3 regions of the Serratia sp. CoH_134_PS_4 genome follow, and region 1 is predicted to be linked to each of the others. Evidence: predicted binding sites of a transcription regulator. Region 1 holds the regulator's gene; each other region holds the start of a gene.
The links. The regulator sigma-54, encoded in region 1, starts transcription at its own class of promoters, with help from an activator protein. The targets are predictions, from matches to a motif close to GTTGGCACANNTTTCGCTNT.
Positions count from the first base shown of each region.

Region 2: the regulator sigma-54 is predicted to act here: its motif matches at 1,100-1,119, upstream of glnK (P-II family nitrogen regulator).
Region 3: the regulator sigma-54 is predicted to act here: its motif matches at 1,159-1,178, upstream of AC2FCQ_RS07700 (circularly permuted type 2 ATP-grasp protein).

Region 1 covers NZ_JBXWKI010000005.1:215,390-217,661, reverse strand. The annotation lists gene hpf (ribosome hibernation promoting factor) at 1-249, opposite strand, end outside; gene rpoN (RNA polymerase factor sigma-54) at 273-1,706, opposite strand; gene lptB (LPS export ABC transporter ATP-binding protein) at 1,756-2,272, opposite strand, start outside.
Region 2 covers NZ_JBXWKI010000004.1:186,041-188,312, reverse strand. The annotation lists gene AC2FCQ_RS09245 (SmdB family multidrug efflux ABC transporter permease/ATP-binding protein) at 1-872, shown strand, start outside; gene glnK (P-II family nitrogen regulator) at 1,170-1,508, shown strand; gene amtB (ammonium transporter AmtB) at 1,545-2,272, shown strand, end outside.
Region 3 covers NZ_JBXWKI010000003.1:149,554-151,825, forward strand. The annotation lists gene AC2FCQ_RS07700 (circularly permuted type 2 ATP-grasp protein) at 1-1,123, opposite strand, end outside; gene ridA (2-iminobutanoate/2-iminopropanoate deaminase) at 1,397-1,783, opposite strand; gene pyrI (aspartate carbamoyltransferase regulatory subunit) at 1,941-2,272, opposite strand, start outside.

The DNA.
Region 1 (2,272 bases):
ACGTGCCAGTTTGTCGATCAGGGTATCAATTGCAGCATACATGTTCTCGTCTTCCGAGGTGGCGTGCAACTCGCCTCCATTCACGTGCACCGTTGCTTCCGCAATCTGTTGCACTTTTTCCACACTAAGAACGACATACACCTGATTTATGCGGTCAAAATACTGTTCGAGTTTAGCGAACTTGGTGTTCACGAACTCACGCAATGGTTCGGTGATTTCGATGTGGTGTCCGGTAATGTTGAGCTGCATAGTGTCTTCCTTCTCAATAGAGGTCAAACCAACTGTTTACGCTGGTTGGACGGCGGGATGGACAAAGACTCTCGGTACTTGGCGACGGTACGCCGCGCCACGATGATCCCCTGATCGGAGAGCAGGGTGGCCAGCTTGCTGTCGCTGAGCGGTTTGGCGGGGTTTTCCGCCGCGATCATTTTCTTCACGACTGCCCGGATCGCCGTAGAGGAAGCCTCGCCTCCGCTGTCGGTATTCACATGGCTTGAGAAGAAATATTTCAATTCGAAAATGCCGCGCGGACTGTGCAAAAACTTTTGCGTAGTCACGCGTGAGATTGTCGATTCATGCATCTCCACGGCCTGAGCGATGTCCGCCAGTACCATGGGTTTCATAAATTCTGCACCTTGCTCAAAGAAGGCCTGTTGCTGCTCGACAATGCAGCGTGAGACTTTCAGTAAAGTGTCGTTCCTGCTTTCCAGACTTTTGATCAGCCATTTGGCTTCCTGCAGATTACTGCGGATGTACTGTCCGTCGCTGTCGTTACGCGCGCTGTTGCCCATGGCGGCGTATTGCTGGTTGATCTTCAGCCGTGGAATGCTGTCACTGTTGAGCTCAACCGTCCAAACATCTTGCACTTTGCGTACCAGCACGTCTGGGATCACGTACTCAGACTCGCCGGTATTGATCGACTGGCCCGGACGCGGATCGAGTGACTGAATCAGCTGCATCGCTTCTTTCAGTGTATCTTCTTTTGAGCGCGTTGTTCGCATTAGGCTGCGAAAGTCGTGGTTGGCCAGCAAGTCCAGGTGTTCACTGATGATCAGGCGTGCTTCAGCCAGATAGGGCGTGTCTTCGGCATACTGGGAAAGCTGAACCAACAGGCAATCACGCAGATCGCGCGCGGCAACGCCAACCGGATCAAAACGCTGTACGCGTTTCAATACGGCTTCGACTTCGTCCATTGTCACATTTTCGTCACCGATGCTCTCCAGAATGTCTTCCAGCGGCACGGTGAGATAACCGGTGTCGTCGACAGCGTCAACGATTGAGGTGGCGATGGCGGCATCCGTATCGGAAAACGGTGTGAGATCCACCTGCCACATCAGATAGTCCTGCAGGGTCTGGGTGGTTTCACCTTGATAAACCGGGAGTTCATCATCGCTGTAATCAGTACGGGTACCGGAGGGGGTACCCGCCGTATAGATTTCATCCCAGGTAGCGTCCAACGGCAGCTCTTCCGGCATGTCTTTCTGTTCTAGCGCTTCGCGGGTGTCCAAACCTTCGGTTTCGAGGGTTTCTTTGGTTTCGATTTCTTCGTGCAGGTCAGTCTGTTCAAGCAATGGGTTGCTCTCTAACGCCAGCTGTATCTCCTGCTGGAGTTCAAGCGTGGACAACTGCAACAGGCGGATAGCCTGCTGGAGTTGGGGGGTCATAGCCAATTGTTGGCTAAACCTGAGTTGCAAACCTTGCTTCATAATCTTCTGTTTACTTCCGTTAACCGTCGCCCAATGGGCGCGCTGGTACTCAGAGGCGGAATTCTTCGCCCAGATAAACGCGTTTCACCTGCTCATCGGCCAGAATAGCATCCGGCGTGCCGTGAGCAATCAGTTTGCCCTGGCTGACAATGTAGGCGCGTTCACATACGTCCAGCGTTTCGCGCACGTTGTGGTCGGTGATCAGCACGCCCAGGCCGCTATCACGCAAGTGCTCGATAATCTTTTTAATGTCGATAACGGAGATGGGGTCGACCCCGGCGAAGGGTTCATCCAGCAGGATGAATTTCGGGTTGGCCGCCAGGGCTCGGGCGATCTCCACGCGGCGGCGTTCGCCACCGGACAAGGCCTGGCCCAGGTTGTCGCGCAGATGGGAGATATGGAACTCTTCCATCAGCTCTACCGCACGGTCTGCTCGCTGTTCGCTGCTGAGGTCATCACGGATCTCAAGAACGGCCATCAGGTTGTCATACACGCTCAGGCGGCGGAAGATTGACGCTTCTTGCGGCAGATAGCCGATACCACGACGCGCGCGCGCATGCAGTGGC
Region 2 (2,272 bases), on a different contig from region 1:
CGCAGCAATCTATCTTGCAGCAGGCAGTTGTCGCCGGCGAGCGTATTTTCGAATTGATGGATCGTCAGCAGCAGAGTTACGGCACGGATGAACGCCCGCTGGAAAGCGGGCGCATAGATATAGACGATCTGAGCTTTGCCTACCGTGATGACAAAAAGGTGCTGCAGCATATTTCGCTGTCGGTGCCGTCGCGTGGTTTTGTGGCGCTGGTCGGCCATACCGGCAGCGGTAAGAGTACGTTGGCCAATCTGTTAATGGGCTACTACCCCGTTAACCAGGGAGAGGTGCGTCTCGATGGGCGTCCGCTGGCCAGTCTGTCACACCGTACGTTGCGTCAGGGCGTGGCGATGGTGCAGCAGGATCCGGTAGTGATTGCCGAGTCAGTGCTGGCTAACGTTACCCTGGGGCGCAATATCAGTGAGGAAGCCGTCTGGCAAGCGCTGGAAAGGGTTCAACTGGCTGAGCTGGTGCGCGGCTTCCCGCAGGGTATTCATACGCGCCTGGGTGAGCAAGGTAACAATCTTTCTGTGGGCCAGAAACAGCTGCTGGCGATGGCCAGGGTGTTGGTGCAGGCACCGCAAATCTTGATCCTGGATGAGGCGACAGCCAACATTGATTCGGGAACGGAACAGGCGATTCAGCGCGCACTGCGTTTGATTCGCGAACATACCACGCTGGTGGTGATCGCTCATCGTCTGTCGACCATTGTGGATGCGGATACTATTCTGGTGCTGCACCGTGGCCAGGCCGTCGAGCAGGGCAATCATCAGCAACTGCTGGCGCAGCAGGGACGTTACTACCAGATGTATCAGCTGCAATTGGTGGGGGAAGAACTGGCCGCCGCTAACCGCGAAGAAACACAAACGGCGTAATGCCTGGGGCCGCTTTGGCGGCCTCTTACTTTTCCCACGCCTACGCACCACAAACAGGCATCACGGCTTTTTAAATCCCTTTCTCTGCACTTTTTCGACGCGTCACGCACCAAAATAGTGCGCAATATTTAATCAATCTTCTGTGCGCTGGCGCATTGGCGGCGACCTGCAGTGCAACGGATCGCCGTCCTGCCGGTTAATTTGCTGAATTAGCGTACAAAATCATTTGTGGCATAGCCTTTGCTTTATAAGACTCGTACCCGGGGTGAGTTTGGGCTTAATTCGTGGAGAGGCAATATGAAGCTGGTGACCGTGGTGATTAAACCATTCAAGCTGGAGGACGTGCGTGAAGCCCTATCCTCTGTAGGTATTCAGGGGCTGACCGTAAGCGAAGTGAAAGGCTTTGGTCGTCAGAAAGGGCATGCTGAGCTGTATCGCGGAGCCGAGTACAGCGTCAACTTCTTACCCAAAGTAAAAATCGACATTGCTATCGCTGACGACCAGTTAGATGAAGTGGTTGATGTCATTAGTAAAGCGGCCTACACCGGCAAAATAGGTGACGGCAAAATTTTCGTTGCCGAATTGCAACGTGTCATTCGCATTCGCACCGGCGAAACAGATGAAGCAGCACTGTAATCACAGGCTCAGTAAAGTAATGGGGATGGATTGATAATGAAAAAACTTTTATCCATGTTGGGCCTGAGTACGGTAACCATGGTTCCTTCTTTGGCCCTGGCCGCTCCGGCGGTCGCAGACAAGGCTGACAACGCCTTCATGATGATTTGCACCGCTTTGGTGCTGTTCATGACCTTGCCGGGCGTCGCGTTGTTTTACGGCGGTTTGCTGCGTTCCAAGAACGTGCTTTCCATGTTGACCCAAGTGACAGTCACCTTCGCATTGGTGTGCGTGTTATGGGTGCTTTATGGCTACAGTCTGGCTTTCAGCGAAGGCAATGCGTTCTTCGGTGGCTTCCAGACGGCGATGCTTAAGGGCATTGGCATCGACAGCGTTACCGGCACCTTTAACCAAATGATCCACGTGGCATTCCAGTGCTCATTTGCCTGTATTACCGTTGCGCTGGTTGTGGGGGGCTTTGCCGAACGAATCCGTTTCTCTGCGGTAGTGATCTTCGCGGCAATTTGGTTCACCATTTCTTACCTGCCAATTGCCCATATGGTGTGGGGCGGTGGTTTGCTCGCTACAGATGGTGCACTGGACTTTGCCGGTGGTACCGTCGTGCACATCAACGCGGCCAGTGCTGGCCTGATTGGCGCTTACCTGCTGGGCAAGCGCGCGGGTTTCGGTAAAGAAGCCTTCAAGCCGCACAACTTGCCAATGGTGTTTACCGGTGCGTCCATCCTGTACATCGGTTGGTTTGGCTTTAACGCCGGTTCTGCCAG
Region 3 (2,272 bases), on a different contig from region 1:
CGGCACCGTGGACCTCTTTCACCACCATCTGATCCAGATTGGCCAACACATAGGACAGTTCATTCTTGTGACGACATTGCCAGGTGGGGACGTTGTTGAGGATCGGCTCTTCTTGCAGATAGAAACGCACCATGTCCGGCACATACGGATAGATCGACTTGTCGTCGGCCACGCCGGTGCCAATGGCGTTTGCCAGTACCACATTGCCGGTGCGGTAAACTGACAGCAGCCCCGGAACGCCGAGCATCGAGTCGGGGCGGAACGCCAGCGGATCGAGGAACGCGTCGTCCACCCGGCGGTAAATCACATCCACCTTGCAAGGCCCGGCGGTGGTGCGCATAAACACGGCGCCGTCCTTGACGAACAGGTCGGCGCTTTCCACCAGCTCAACCCCCATCTGCTGCGCCAGGAAACTGTGCTCGAAATAGGCGCTGTTAAAGCGGCCCGGAGTCAGTACCACGACCGTGGGATCGTTAATCGGCGAGCTTTCGCGCAGGGTTTGCAGCAGGTGCGACGGATAGCGTTCCACCGGTGCAATGCGTTGTTGGGCAAACAGTTCAGGGTACAGGCGCATCATCATCTTGCGGTTTTCCAGCATGTAGGAAACGCCGGAGGGCGTGCGCAGGTTATCTTCCAGCACGTAATATTGGCCGTCACCGTTACGCACCATGTCCACGCCAACGATGTGCGCGTAAATATTGCGGTGCAGATCGACCCCTTGCATACAAGGCTGATATTGATCGTTCGCCAGCACCTGTTCTGCCGGAATGATCCCGGCCTTCAGAATATGTTGTTGATGGTAAATGTCGTGAAGAAAGGCGTTTAGCGCCTGAACACGTTGGCGAATGCCGCGATCGAGCATCGCCCATTCGCTGGCGGGAATGATGCGTGGCACGCTATCAAACGGGATCAGGCGTTCGGCACCATCGTCATCACCATAGACATTAAAGGTAATCCCCACTCGGTGAAACAGCAGTGCAGCTTCTTCTCTTTTGCGTTGAATGGCCTTTTGGTCGGCCTCTTGCAGCCAGTGCCAGTAAGCTTCGTAGTGACCCCGGTGTTTACCCTCAGCCAGAAGCATCTCATCAAAAAACGGTGAAGCGGACAGATCGATATTTAGCATCATCACCTCGTCGACATTACAGGCTGTAAACGGATCCAGCATAAAATGTGCCAAGGTGAGAAAGGGGCGAAAATGGCGCGAAAACACAGGATTGGGACGAGAAGGAGCACTCTCTAGGTGCAATCAAAGCGAGGGGTGCCTTAAAACGGGGCGAAACTGCAGTGAGCGAGAGCCAGAGTGATCGTTAGTGGCGCGTCAGAAGAGGGGCATGCTGCAAGTGGAAAAATAAAAACGGCCAGCCGATGGCTGACCGTTGGGCGCGTTGCCGTAGAATTAACGACGAACGGCGATGGCTTCGATTTCGATTTTCACGTCTTTTGGCAGACGAGCAACTTCGACGCAAGAACGTGCTGGGAAAGGCGCGTTATGTTCGGTGAAGAAGCTTTCGTACGCGGCGTTAACGGTGGCGAAATCGTTCAGATCTTTCACGAATACCGTGGTTTTCACGATATCGGCGACTTTCAGGCCTGCGGCTTCAACGATCGCTTTAACGTTTTCCAGTGACTGGCGTGCCTGAGCGGTCACGTCGTCGGCAACGGCACCGGTTTTAGGATCGACAGGGATCTGACCGGAAGTGATGATCATGCTGCCCAGATCAACGCCCTGCACGTAAGGACCAATGGCTGCCGGGGCGAGTTCAGTGCTGATGTTACGTGACATTTTTTCTCCTAATTTACCCTTCGTCTTTCAAACCGTAGCGTTGTTGGCTACGGCTTAAAATCCATTGGGTAGCAACGTGGGTTGTTCTATCCAGAAACCCCATTATAGGGCGTCGCCGGGAGAATAACAGCGCCGTCTCCCGGCGAAAACCGCAGATTTAGTCTGCCTGCAATACGACTTGGTGTTCGAACTCTTTCTCGCAGTAATGGCACTTCAGGTGTACGTCACCGTCGCGGGATTTCACGCTAAAGCTGGACGATACCGGTTCACTGCGGCTGATGCAGTTGCTGTTCGGACAGGTCAGCACGCCGTCGATATGATCCGGCAGGCTGAGAGTCAGTTTACGCACCACCTCGTAATTATCGATGCGGTTAACCGTCGCTTTGGGGGCGTACATCGCCAATTGGTTGGCTTGTTGCTCCGTCAGGAACGTGTTCTCGATTTTAATCAGATCTTTGCGGCCCAGCTCATTGGACGGCAGGTTCAGGC